One region of the Rhizobium sp. NFR12 genome, then DNA from elsewhere that is predicted to be linked to it. Evidence: riboswitches for the same ligand, from Rfam matches in the RefSeq annotation. Region 1 holds a riboswitch; the other holds the start of a gene.
The links. Region 1 has a riboswitch for cobalamin ahead of BLW69_RS21830 (CbtB domain-containing protein). Riboswitches for the same ligand answer to the same signal wherever they lie in the genome.
Positions count from the first base shown of each region.

Region 2: it holds a riboswitch for cobalamin, as region 1 does, so the genes downstream of both, BLW69_RS03830 (ABC transporter substrate-binding protein) here and BLW69_RS21830 (CbtB domain-containing protein) in region 1, are expected to answer to the same signal.

Region 1 covers NZ_FNWM01000008.1:14,473-21,463, forward strand. The annotation lists gene cbiB (adenosylcobinamide-phosphate synthase CbiB) at 1-52, shown strand, start outside; gene BLW69_RS21815 (cobyric acid synthase) at 36-1,493, opposite strand; gene cobO (cob(I)yrinic acid a,c-diamide adenosyltransferase) at 1,497-2,111, opposite strand; gene BLW69_RS21825 (CbtA family protein) at 2,108-2,878, opposite strand; gene BLW69_RS21830 (CbtB domain-containing protein) at 2,893-3,069, opposite strand; cobalamin riboswitch at 3,106-3,307, opposite strand; cobalamin riboswitch at 3,366-3,592, shown strand; gene BLW69_RS21835 (DUF1636 family protein) at 3,697-4,122, shown strand; gene cobW (cobalamin biosynthesis protein CobW) at 4,119-5,156, shown strand; gene cobN (cobaltochelatase subunit CobN) at 5,178-6,991, shown strand, end outside.
Region 2 covers NZ_FNWM01000001.1:799,847-806,837, reverse strand. The annotation lists gene BLW69_RS03850 (hypothetical protein) at 1-268, shown strand, start outside; gene BLW69_RS03845 (bifunctional 5,10-methylenetetrahydrofolate dehydrogenase/5,10-methenyltetrahydrofolate cyclohydrolase) at 271-1,131, shown strand; gene BLW69_RS03840 (ABC transporter ATP-binding protein) at 1,138-1,923, opposite strand; gene BLW69_RS03835 (FecCD family ABC transporter permease) at 1,920-2,951, opposite strand; gene BLW69_RS03830 (ABC transporter substrate-binding protein) at 3,032-4,039, opposite strand; cobalamin riboswitch at 4,169-4,364, opposite strand; gene ftsZ (cell division protein FtsZ) at 4,658-5,653, shown strand; gene BLW69_RS03820 (GcvT family protein) at 5,729-6,991, opposite strand, start outside.

The DNA of each region.
Region 1 (6,991 bases):
GCTGTTGATCGGCCTGTTCGGCGTCCTGGCGCTGCTCATCTGGCAATTTTGAGCAATCCATCGATATCGAGATGCTGCTCCATATGCGCGGCAAGGCGATCGAGAATGGCATCGACATTCGCTTCGTAATTGAGGCCCGACACCGTGCCGCCGAGGCGCGACAGCCAGGCCGAACGCTGGCGATCGTCGCAAAACAGTCCGTGCACATAGGTGCCAACCACCCTGCCATCTCTAGACGATGCACCCTCCGGATTGCCGGCAACAGTCGAGAACGGCCGCGAACAGTCGCCGCCAGTAGTACGACCCGTATGCATTTCGTAGCCGGCAAACGAAATGCCGTCGGAGCTGACGCCTGTCACCGCCTCCAGCCGCTTCGACGCCGACAGCACGGTTTCGACATCGAGAAGACCCAGCCCTTCCGCCGAACCGGGAGGGCCCTCCGATCCCTCCGGATCCGATATCCGTCTGCCGAGCATCTGGTACCCGCCGCACAGCCCGAGAACGCGCCCGCCGCGCCTGTAGTGAGCTGCGATATCGGTATCGAAGCCGGCCTCCCTAAGCGCAGCCAGATCCGCGATGGTCGCCTTCGAGCCGACCAGCAGCACGAGATCGCATTCTCCAGGGATAGCCTCGCCGCGCCTGACACGGATGAGCTCGACATCCGGCTCCGCTTCCAGCGGATCGAGATCGTCGAAATTGGAAATATGCGGCAGGATCGGCACCGCGATACGCAACTTCGCGCCGGGCTTGCGCGCAAACGACTGGGTAAGGCCGAGCGCATCTTCTGCCGGCAGAAGCGCAGCATCGGCGAAATGCGGCAAGAGGCCGATCGACTGCCAGCCGGTAAACGCACCGATCATCCGCATGCCCTCGGCAAACAAGGCCGGATCGCCGCGAAAGCGGTTGACGATAAAGCCGTGGATCATTGCCGCGTCATCGGCATTGATGACGAGTTTCGTGCCGGCAAGGCTCGCGATCACGCCGCCCCGGTCGATATCGCCGATGAGAACCACCGGGACATCGGCAGCGCGGGCAAAACCCATATTGGCAATGTCGTTCTGGCGAAGGTTGATCTCCGAAGCGCTACCTGCCCCTTCGACGAGGACGAGGTCTGCCTTGGCTTTCAGGATCTCGAAGCTCTCAAGCACCCGCGAAAGCAGCCTCGGCTTCAGAAGCTGGTATTCGGCAGCCTTGGCATTGCCCTCCACCCTGCCCTGCACCACCACCTGTGCCCCGACTTCGCTCTGGGGCTTCAACAGAACCGGGTTCATATGGACACTGAGCGGCACGCCGGCAGCCCTTGCCTGCAGTGCCTGCGCCCGGCCGATTTCGCCGCCATCGGCGGTGACCGCGGCATTGTTGGACATGTTTTGCGGCTTGAAGGGCAGGACACTCAAGCCCCGCAGCGTGAAGACGCGGGCAAGCCCGGCAACGACCAGCGACTTGCCCACATCCGAGCCTGTCCCCTGAAACATGAGAGCGCGAGCCACCACCCGTCAGAACTCGATGCCGGCCTGGGCTTTGACACCGGCCTTGAAGTGATGCTTGACGAGCGTCATCTCGGTCACCAGATCCGCCGCCTCGATCAGAGCCGGCTTCGCGTTACGGCCGGTGACGACGACGTGCAGATCCGCCCGGCGCGCCTGTAACTGAGCGACGACCTTGTCGAGATCGAGGTAATCGTAACGCAGGGCGATATTGAGTTCGTCGAGAATGACGAGGCCGATCGTCTCGTCCGCCATCAGTTCGAGTGCCATGCCCCAGGCCTTCTCGGCAGCGGCGATGTCACGCTTGAGATCCTGGGTTTCCCAGGTAAAGCCCTCGCCCATCGTGTGCCAGGCGATGCGGTCGCCGAACACCGCAAGCGCCGGCTGTTCGCCGGTCGACCAAGCGCCCTTGATGAACTGCACGATCCCGACGCGGCGGTTGTGCCCGAGCGTGCGCAGCGCCAGCCCGAAGGCCGCCGTCGACTTGCCCTTGCCGGAGCCCGTATGAACCATGAGAAGCCCCTTCTCGACGGTCTTCTCCGCGACTTCGGCATCCTGAACCGCCTTGCGGTTCTCCATCTTGGCGCGGTGACGCTGCTCGGTGGTCTGATCGATTTCCTTCAACGGACTGCAAGCTCCTTGGACGTGGTCGAGATTTCCTCACCGGCACGAAAACGCTCGCGAATGACGCCGGAAAGCGCCCCGAGAACGGCCCAGAACACCAGGTTCGTCGCGTAGACGGCATTGACGAACCGCGCATGCAGGTCGAGCGGCACCGCGGTGTCATGGGTCGGCGGCAGCGGTGCACCGATGATATGCGGAGCAACCAGCAGGACGACCGCCAGAGCCGCAAGAAGGGCGGAACGGGTGTAAGCAAGCAGGCCGAGTGCCAGGGCAGTGCAGACGGCCGTCGCAATCCACCAGATCTGGCGCGGTCCGAGTTCGGCGACGGGCATACCCGGAAGTTCCGGCGGCAGACCGAGGCCGGGTGCGAGGCTGACGGTGAGGAAGCCGGCAATGCCGAACATCAACCCGCCACGCCATCCGCCAAACCCGCCGAGTGCTTCGGCAATGGCGATGGCAACCAGCGCAAAACCGATGGCCGACAGTGCATTGGCGGCAGCCGTGTAGGCAAAGCGCTCGATCCCGTTGGCAGGAGACCATGCCTCTTCGGAGTGATCATGCTCGGCGGCGGCTGTTGCTGCGGTGCCTGCGGCAGGATCCGGAGCCGCAGTATGGCTATGTCCAGCACCGTTGCTGTCGACATGTTCATACGTCTCTGCCGCGATGATAAGCGGCACGACCGAAAAGCTTTGCATCACAGTCATCAGGAGCCCGGACAAAAGCCCTGCGATCACCGCCGTGAGGACGATGTTACGAAACAGCGACATTGGGAAAATTCCTCTTAGTGGCAGGGAAAGGCCAGCGAGTGGCGCGTATCGTGGGCCGCATTGTGCACGGCCTCGATATGCGAGAAGCCGACAAAGCCGACGATGAACAGGCCGAGTATGGCCGTCATGCCGAGAGGAATGATTTTCGATGCGGAAACGCTGGCTGCACGGGCAGCAGAGTTCGTAACCATGGACGTCGTCTTTCTGCCCTCCACCCGAGGACTTTCACTGTGCCTATCGTCTCCGGCAGGTCTCCTGGCTCGCGGATCGAACGCCTCTGACCCGCCTTCCCGGATGTCTCCAGTGGCATATCGGGCAGAGACTTTCCGCTTACAGTTGCGGGGGCAGCCGCGGGTTTGACGCCAAGATGTCGTCGCACCGCATTCCCTTCGATGAGCCCTCTCGGGCACCAAAGACGTGATCACTATAGACGGTTTCCCCAGACGGGCAATCGGCTTTGCAACATTGACACTGCCCTGCGACAAGGCTTAGGTGACTGCGATACGGTCCCTTGCCGGCAACGGTAGGGGCTAAGAGAGAATGCGGTGCGAACCCGGGATCGTCTTTAAGATTCCATGGTTCAATGCCGCGGCTGCCCCCGCAACTGTAAGCGGCGAGCCATCCTGCCACTATGGCCACTGGAGAAATCCGGGAAGGCAGGCGGATGGTGACGACCCGCGAGCCAGGAGACCTGCCGTTCGAAAACGTGCCTTTCCGGGCGGGGTGCTCCGGAAAAGCTTCTTTCACTCTGCAGGATAGGCTTGCCTTCCTGTCGTGCACCCCGATGTTATTGACTTGGGCGGTAGTGCGACACGATGGTGATTGACGAACGAAAAGACGAGCGCGACGCGGCCGCAGACGGCCTTGCCGGCGAGCCGGATGTGACGATTTTCGTCTGCACCAATTGTCGCGAGGCATCCGATAGCCAGGCGCGCCCGGGCATCCCCCTGATGGACGCCCTCCGCAAAGCTGCCGCCGGCAAACCGCTCTCCATCAAACCCGTCACCTGCCTTGCCAACTGCGAAAAAGGCCCAAGTGCTGCCTTCAACCATCGCTCCGGCTGGTCCTATGTCTTTGGTCATCTGTCGCTCGACACAGTCGAGGACATCGTGATCGGCGCGATGATGCTGGCTGACGACGAGCGCGGTCTACTTCCCCTTCGCGGCCGCCCCATGTGCCTTCGCGGCAAGGGCATGACAGCCCGCATTCCACCATTCCAGCACCACGAGGACCTGCCTTCATGAGCGTTTCATTCGACCGCGTTCCCTGCACCGTGATCACCGGGTTTCTCGGTGCCGGCAAGACGACGCTGATCCGTCACCTGATCGAAAACCTCAAGGGCAAGCGCATCGCGATCATCGTCAACGAGTTCGGCGATGTCGGCATCGATGGCGACGTGTTGAAGAGCTGCGGCATCGAAAGCTGCCCAGATGATAACATTATCGAACTTGCCAACGGCTGCATCTGCTGCACCGTCGCCGACGATTTCGTTCCGGCGATCGACCAGATCCTGGCCCGCGAACCGCGCGTCGATCATATCCTGATCGAAACCTCCGGCCTTGCCCTGCCGAAGCCGCTCGTCCAGGCCTTCCAGTGGCCGGATGTGAAGGCCCGCGTCACCGTGGATGCCGTCATTGCGGTGGTGGACGGTCTAGCGCTTGCGCAAGGTCGCGTTGCCGACGATCACGAAGCGCTGGAAGCGCAGCGCAGCCAGGACAGCTCGATCGACCACGACGATCCGGTCGAGGAAGTGTTCGAGGACCAGATCGCCTGCGCCGACATGATCGTGCTGACCAAGACGGACCTTCTCGACCAGGCATCGCTTGCCGCCGCCAAGGGCCGCGTCCAGGCGCATCTGCCGCGCGCGGTCAAGATCGTGCCCGCCGCAAACGGCGCCGTCGATCCGAGCGTGCTGATCGGTCTCGGCCTTGCCGTCGAGGACGATATCGAGAACCGCAAGACCCATCACGATGACGAGCTTGATCACGATCACGACGATTTCGACAGTTTCGTCATCGATATTCCAGCCGTTGCCGATGCGGACGAGCTCGCCGCCCGCATTTCCGCCACGGCGGAAGCGGAAAACGTGCTGCGCATCAAGGGTTTTGTCGACGTCGCGAACAAGCCGATGCGCCTTCAGGTGCAGGCGGTCGGTTCGCGCGTGAACCACTATTTCGACCGCGCCTGGGGTGCCGGCGAGACCCGCCAGAGCCGGCTCGTCGTGATCGGCGAAAAGGGCATGGACCGGGCAGCGATCGAAAAGATGCTGGCGGCATAAGAGGGCTGTAGAAGGAAAAGGATGCATATTCTCGCCACCACCTCGTCGTCGCTCGACGACCTGATCGAGCCGGTCGACCTCAACCAGTCGCCGGCGGATGTGGTGGTGCTGTCTTTTTCCGGCAGCGACCTGAACGGCATTGCAGCGGGTTGGAGCGACGGCAAGGCGAGCCTTTGCCTCACCAATATCTCCGACCTTCGCCATCCGATGTCCGTCGACCTGTGGCTGGAAAAGACCGCTGCCCATGCGCGCTTTATCCTCGTGCGCATTCTTGGCGGCTATGATCGCTGGGCCTATGGCGCCGATCAACTTTCGCGGCTGGCGAAGCGCAAGAAGATCCCGCTAGCGATGCTGCCGGGCGAATGCAGCATCAGCGACGACCGTCTGGCCGCTGCCTCGACAGTGCCCGATGCGACGCTGATGGACGTTCTCGCCTTCTTCCGCGAAGGCGGGCCGGACAATATGCAGCTTCTGGCGCGCCGCCTGGATGCGCTGGCAAGCGGCGACACGCAAAGCTCGCCGACCGCGACGCCGATGCCGAAGCGGGGCTTCTACAAGCCCGGCCACGGCATCGCGACCGCCGATGAGCTTACTGCTGGTTTCCCGCCCGATGCGCAGCGGCTGCCGATTCTGTTCTATCGCTCCACCTTGCTTGCCAATGATGCGGCCCCGATCGACGCGATGTACGAGGCGCTGACCGCCCGCCGGTTCGCACCGATGCCGATGTTCGTCGGCGGCCTGAAGGATGCGGAAACCATCGGCTTTGTCGAACAGGCGATCGCAGAGCTCGATCCGGCCGCCATTCTCACCACGACCGCCTTTGCAAGTGCGACCGACGACAACGGCGACACGATTTTCGACCGCTCAAGGGTTCCTGTCTTCCAGCTGGTCACCGCAACGACACGGCGTGACGGATGGGTGGATGGCCGCCGCGGCCTCAACCCCTCCGATCTCGCCATGCATGTCGTGCTGCCGGAACTGGACGGCCGCATTCTCGCCGGCGCGATCTCGTTCAAGGCGGGCGACAAGACGGCCGATCTCGTCAACCAACCCGAACCGGACCGTATCGAACACGTCGCAGACCGGATCGCCGCCTTCCTGGCCATGAAGACTGTTTCCCGGGCCGAGCGGAAACTGGTCATCCTGATGCCGGATTATCCGAGTGCGCCGGGCCGCACCGGTTATGCCGTCGGCCTCGATGTGCCGCAAAGCGTTCTCACGATCCTCAGCACGCTATCGACAGCCGGCTATTCAATTTCCGATATCCCGCAAACCCCGCGCGCGCTTCTGGATCTCCTTGCCGCCAGGACAGCGCAATATCCGCTTGCCACCTACAGCCCTTCAGCCGGCATCGATTCCGCCTGGGGCGAACCCGCAACGGACGTTGATCTGGAAGACGGCGCCTATCGTTTCCGCGCCGCGCAGTTCGGGAACGTCACGGTGGCGCTTGCCCCGGACCGGGGCCGCGATGCCGACCGGCGCGCCGACTATCACAGCCCCGACCTGCCGCCGCGCCACGCCCTCAATGCGTTCGGTCAATGGATGCGCGATGCCGTAGGTGCCCATGCGATCGTTCATGTCGGCGCCCATGGCACGCTGGAATGGCTGCCGGGAAAGACCGTGGCGCTGTCGAAAGACTGCTTCCCGGAACTCGTGACCGGCGGCCTCCCGGTCATCTATCCGTTCATCGTATCCAATCCCGGCGAGGCCGCAGTTGCCAAACGGCGCATCTCCGCAGTCACCATCGGTCACCTGCCACCGGTTCTGACAGGCGCAGGCCTCTCGGTTGAGCAGACGAAACTCGAGCTGCTGGTCGACGAATACGCGCAGGCGGA
Region 2 (6,991 bases), on a different contig from region 1:
GGTGATCGTCGACTTCAACGCTGCCGGTCACGCTGCCAGCTGGTGGAAGACCGCGCCGGAGCTGATGGCCTATGCCGCAAAGACGATGGTCGACACCGGCATTATCGGCAACGGCCCCAACGCGACGATCGGCGATTTCGACATGGACCGCGTCGCCGAGATGCTCAAACTGGTCAAGCCGCGTTTCGACGAGCGCGCCGACCCGGATGTGAAGCCGGATCAGGTCGTCACCAACCGCTTCATCGATCCCTCGATCGGGCTGAAATGAGCGTGACCCTGCCGAGAACGACCGCAACACTGCTGGACGGCGAAGCTCTCGCCGCCCGGCTGAGGCGCGAGATGGCAGCGCAGGTTGCCGGTCTCCGCGCGCGCGGCATTGCGCCGAAGATGGTGACGGTGCTGGTGGGAGACGATCCGGCCAGCGCCACCTATATCGGCCGAAAACATGCAGACTGCGTCGAGGTCGGTATCGAGGCCATCGACCTGCGCCTGCCCTCGGATACGACCACCGAAGCCCTGCTCGAACGGATTGCCGCTGTGAACGCCGATCCCGCCATCCATGGCCTGATGGTGCAACTGCCGCTGCCGGATCAGATCGACGAGATAAGGGTGATGACTGCCGTCTCACCAGCCAAGGATATCGACGGCCTGCATCCGCAGAACCTCGGCCTTCTCATGGCGGGAAAGCCCGGCCTGCTGCCCTGTACCCCGGCCGCGATCCTCGCGCTTCTGCAGGACAATGCCTTTCCGCTTGCCGGACGCAGGGTGGCGATAATCGGCCGCGGCCAGCTCGTCGGGCGACCGCTCGCGATGCTCCTCTCGGCCAAGGGAATCGATACGACGGTAACCCTGCTGCATAGCGGCTCTCGGGATATCGCCGAGGAAGTCAGGCGCGCCGATATCGTCATCGCCGCCCTCGGCCAGCCCGGTTTCGTCACCGCAGACATGGTCAAGCCCGGTGCCGCCGTCGTCGGCGTCGGCATCAGCTACGGCACGGACGGTTCCATGGTCTCGGATGTAGCGGCCGATGTCACTGATGTCGCAGGCTGGGTAACGCCGCCGCAGGGTTCGGTCGGCGCGCTCACCCGTGCGATGCTCTTGCGCAACCTGCTGCAGATCGCCGCCGCCTAGACTGGTTCACATCAGGAACTGGATATGCAGCCGGCCGTGATGCGGCGAGGTCGAGACATGGGCTTCAACCCCGAACACGTCTGCGATCATCTTCTCGGTCAGAATATCGACCGGCGAACCGCAGGCGACCAGACGTCCTTCGGAAAGCACCGCGATCACGTCGCAGAACCGGGCGGCGAGGTTGAGATCGTGGATCGCGACGACCGTCGTCAGCGGCAGCTCCGAGACAAGCCGCAGGATGTCGATCTGGTGCTGGATGTCGAGATGGTTGGTCGGTTCGTCGAGGATCAGCACCGCCGGCGACTGTGCGAGCGCCCGGGCCAACTGCACGCGCTGACGCTCGCCCCCCGACAGCGTATGCCAGAACTGCTCGCGGCGATCGTCCAGCCCGACGCGGACCAGTGCCTCGGTCACGATCCGGTCGTCCTCTTGCGTCCACGGCGACAGCGCCGACCGGTACGGCGTGCGTCCAAGCCGGACCACGTCGATGACGGTAACATTCGCCTCGGTTGCCGAATGCTGTTCGACGACTGAAACCCGCTTGGCAAGCTCGCGCCGTGCGAAACCGCTCATCGGCTTTCCATCCAGCGTGACATTGCCGGCGGCGGGTGGCCGGAGACCTGCGAGAAGTCGGATCAGCGACGACTTGCCGGAACCATTGGGCCCGATCAGCCCGAGCGTCCGGCCCTCATCGACCGAAACCGTGACGCCATCGACGATCACCTTGCGCCCGGCAAGCCACCGGACGGCAGTTGCGGCCAGGACCGGGGCGGAGACGGGGTCGGACGTCATGCGACCCTCCTTGCCCGGTAGAGAATGACGCAGAAAAAGGGAACGCCGACCAGCGCGGTTACCACCCCGATCGGCAGGATCTGCGGTGCGATGACGATGCGCGAGACGATATCGGCAAGCACCATGAACAGCGCCCCGATCAGCGCACAGGCCGGCAAAAGCCGGATATGGCCAGGGCCTACGATGAACCGGGCGGCATGTGGAATAACGAGCCCGACAAAGCCGATCGCGCCGACCATGCTGACGATCGTCGCCGTCATCAGCGCCGTGACAAGCAGCAGCAGCACCCGGACCCGCCGGACGGCGATGCCGAGCGAACGGGCCGCATCCTCGCCGAAGGTAAACGCATCGAGCGCCCGCGCATGCCAGATGCAGACGATGAGCCCGACGGTGACGACCGAAGCGGCAAGCGTCACCTCCGGCCAGCGGACGCCGGCAAGGCTGCCGAGCAGCCAGAACATCACGCTGCGCGCCTGTTCGGCATTGGCAGACGTCGAGACGATGTAGGAGGTCAGCGCGTTGAACAATTGCGAGGCGGCAACGCCCGCAAGAATGGTCCGGTCCGCCGTCTGGCGTCCGCTCGACAGCATCACCACGAAGACAAAGGCGATCAGCGCGCCGACAAAGGCTCCGGCGGAAAGCGAGATCGCGCCCGCGCCAAACCCGAGCAGCATGACGCTGACCGCACCGGTCGATGCTCCAGCCGAAATGCCGAGAACATACGGTTCGGCCAGCGAGTTCCGCAGCAGCGACTGCAGGATCGCCCCCGACAGCGCCAGCCCGGCGCCGCAAAATGCCGCGACAAGTGAGCGCGACAGGCGATAATCCCAGATCACCGCTTCCTGAATGCGCGGCAAGGCCACGGCCGTAAAGCCGAGCCGGTTTGTCACCGCAGCGATCGTCGTCTCCATGGGAATGGTCATTTCGCCGATCGCCACGCCGGCAACGATGGCGACGAGAAGCGCGGCGAGAACGAGGAACACGCCCGCGGCACCCAGTACCCAGCGTCCAGTGCAGGATCGCCTCACGTTAGACGCCCGAACTGATCGGGTGCAGCCGCCATCTCGTCGAAATCAGCAATAGGGAAAGACGTCATCACCCGCCGCGCCTAATTCGCGAGGCCGAAGGACTGGATGCCCCGGGCGAGTGTCTCGATGCCCTCGATCGTGCGGATCGTTGGGTTCATTGACTGCGCGTCCATCATCACGAAACGCTTCTTTCTCACCGCATCCAGCTGGCTGACAACAGGATCGGTTTCGAGGAACTTGATCTTCACAGCCGGATCATCCGCGGCATAGCGGCGACGGTCCATGGTGGCGATGACGATGACGGAGGGGTTGGCCTCAGCAATCGTTTCCCAGCCAACCAGCGGCCATTCTTCTTCCGTCGTCACCACATTGCGGGCACCGATCGTGTTGAGAATATAGGCCGGTGCGCTGTTCTTGCCGGCGATAAAGGCATCGCCCTTGGTTTCCTTGCTGGAATACCAGAAGACGATCGGCAGGTTCTTTAGCTCAACACCCTTGATCGATGCCACGGCCGCGGCTTCGCGTCGTTTCAGGTCTTCGATCAGGGCCGTACCCCTGTCCTCGACGTCGAAGATCTTCGAGAGCTCGGTAATCTCGCGGTAGATCAGGTCCATCTTGAACAGTTCGTTGCGAACGCCGTCCCCGCCATCGACATTGGTCTTGGCGACGCAATCGGCGGGCGAGACATAGGTGTTGATGCCGAGATCGGAAAACTGCTCGCGCTTGCCGACGGACCCCATCGGCCCGACATGCCACTCGAACTCGGCAGCAACCAGATCCGGTTCGAGACTGACGACCGATTCAAAGCTCGGGTCGTTGTCGGCAAGCCGTTTGATCTTCGCATCAACTCCGGCATAGGGCAAAAGCACCGGCCCGACCCAGACGGCAGTGCCCGCCACCTTGTCGGCCAACCCGAGCGAATAAAGCACTTCGGTCATGCCCTGACCGATCGAGACGATCTTCTGGGGCGCGTTCTCGAACGTGACGGAGCGACCGCAATTCTCGATCGTCAGCGGGTAGCTGGTCGGTGCGGCAAAGGCGAATGTGGGAAGTGCCGCAACTAAGGCGGCGATAAGCCCTGATTTCATGTCCTGTCCTTTAATGATCGGAAAAAAGGGCAGGACGACTTGAAGCCGCATCGCGGCTCGACGTCAAAATGGCGCACGAGCGCATTGCTTGCGACATAATCATCTCCCTGCCGGAACCCCTCGTCCGGTGTTGGTTGTCCATGCCACGGCAGGTCTCCTGACTTGCGGCTCGAACGCCTTCCATCGCCTTCCCGATCGGATGATCAGTGGTATCGATGGCTGGCTCGCCGCTTACAGTTGCGAGGGCAGTCGCGGACTTGGCCCGAAAGCCTCACCGCATTCCCTTTTCATCTGCGATTGCAGAACCGTAGCGCCCCAACTGATAGGGAACACGCCGGTGCTTGTCCAGAGCGATCCCCGCGCGATCTCTGCCGTTGCCTAGTGTAATAGTATAACATACCAATTTACGCAACGGTCTATTTTGGATTGGTCACGACCTTCGTGAGGCGCTCAATTCAGGGATGCTGTACATTAAATTGCGATGACATCGCCCTCACCCTACTCCTGCCTCTTTGGCCTGACAGCGCTCTGGTCTATGACCTTGCGGACAGATAGCCTGCGGGGCGATTCGCCGTCCTTCTGGTATGGGACGACCGGAAGGAGCTGAAGGAGACGAAGATGACGGATATTAAGAGCGGCTTGACCGAATTGAAACCGCAGATAACCGTGATCGGTGTCGGAGGCGGTGGCGGTAACGCGATCAACAACATGATCACGGAAAATCTCCACGGCGTGGAATTCATCGCCGCCAATACGGATGCCCAGGTTCTGGCGACATCCAAGGCGTCGCGCCGCATCCAGCTGGGTGCGCAGGTGACCGAAGGTCTCGGTGCTGGCTCGCTGCCGGATATCGGCCGCGCGGCCGCCGAAGAATCGATCGACGAGATCATGGATCATCTCGCCGGCTCGCACATGTGTTTCGTCACCGCCGGCATGGGTGGTGGAACCGGAACCGGTGCCGCGCCAGCGATTGCACGCGCAGCGCGCTCTGCCGGCATCCTGACGGTTGCGGTCGTCACAAAACCCTTCTCGTTCGAAGGGCATCGCCGCATGAAGACGGCCAACGAGGGTATCGAAGCCCTGCGTGAAGCCGCCGATACGGTCATCGTCATTCCGAACCAGAACCTGTTTCGCATTGCCGACGCCAAGACCAGCTTCGCCGACGCCTTCATGATCGCGGACCGCGTGCTTTTTTCGGGCGTCAGCTGCATCACCGACCTGATCGTCAAGGAAGGCCTGATCAACCTCGACTTCGCCGACGTGAAATCGGTGATGAAGGGCATGGGTCGTGCGATGATGGGAACCGGCGAGGCATCCGGCGATGGCCGCGCGCTGATCGCCGCCGAAGCCGCAATCGCCAATCCGCTGCTCGACGACATCTCGATGAAGGGCGCCAAGGGCGTGCTCATCTCGATCTCAGGCGGTACCGACATGACACTGTTCGAAGTCGACGAAGCTGCGAGCCGCATCCGTGACGAAGTCGAAGCCGAGGCCGACATCGTCGTCGGCGCGATCTTCGACAAGAACCTCGACGGCAAGTTCCGCGTTTCGGTCGTCGCAACCGGCCTCAACGGCAACCAGCAGGGCTCTTCGTCCCCGACTGCGCAGTACTAAGACCAGTCTCAGCCAATAAAAAAAGCGCTCCGTGGACATCCGCGGAGCGTTTTTTGTTTGTCGGATCCGAAGAAATCAGCTTCTCGGCTTAAGGTTCTCAGGATCGTAGAGCGGCTTGTAACCGACCGCTGCGACTTCCACCGGGAAGGCCTCGTTGAAATAATCCACCGTCAGTTTCCGGCCGACCTGGCAATGCGACCAGGGCAGATAGGCGAGCGCGATGTTCTTGCCGATCGTCGGGCCGTAGGCGATCGAGGTCGTATAGGAACGCCGTCCAAGGTCGTCGATCAGAACCTCGCCCGTGTCAGGATCCATCACCGGCAGCGAGCCGACCGGATAGCGGGCGACACCGGACGCATCGACATTGTCGGTCATCACGAGCGTGCAGAGCATCGCCGGCTGATGGTCGCGGGCCTTGTATTCGAGATGCTTCGCCTTGCCGCGGAAATCGGCTTCCTTGACCTTCGGACGGGCAAGATCCGCTTCGATCAGGTTGTACTGGGTCAGGAGATCGCCGTTCTGCAGGCGCAGGCTCTTTTCCATGCGGCGTGAGTTGGCATAGGTCTCGACGCCAAAGGCCATCACGCCGGTGGCGCGCAGCGCATCCCAGACGGCAACGCCGTCCTCGTATTTCATATGCAGTTCCCAGCCCTGCTCGCCCACATAGGAGATGCGGAACGCCGTGACATGCTTGCCGGCGATCTCGATAGGCTTGATCGCGGCGAAGGCGAAGTTCTCGACATTGAGACCATCGGGGTCGGCCACGACCTTCTTCAGCGTCTCGCGCGCGTTCGGGCCCCAGATGCCGATGGTGATGAACTTTTCCGAGACATCGGTGATTGTGACGTCGAGGCCACGATCCTGCGCGACACGCTTCATGTAGAGCAGGTCCCGCGGCCCGGCATCGGCGCCGTTGACGAGACGGCCGCGATCAGCCAGGCGGAAGACGGTGAAATCGGCCCGCACCATGCCCTCGTCGTCGAGGAAGTGGGTGTAGATGCCCTTGCCGATATTACCGTCGCCGCCGATCTTGGCCGCACACAGCCATTCGAGCAGCTCGACATGATCGGGCCCCTCTATATCGACCATGTGGAAATGCGAGAGGTTGACGATGCCGCAATCCTCGCTCATCGCCAGATGCTCGGCATTCGACACGCGCCAGATGTGGCGGCTGTCCCACTCGTTTTCGCGCGTCGGAACCCGGTCGCCGTATTTCTCCAGCAGATGCTCGTTGGCGGCGTAACCGTGGGCACGCTCCCAGCCGCCGAGCTCCATGAAGTAACCGCCCAGTTCCTTTTCGCGATCGTGGAACGGCGAGCGCTTGGCGCCGCGGCCCGT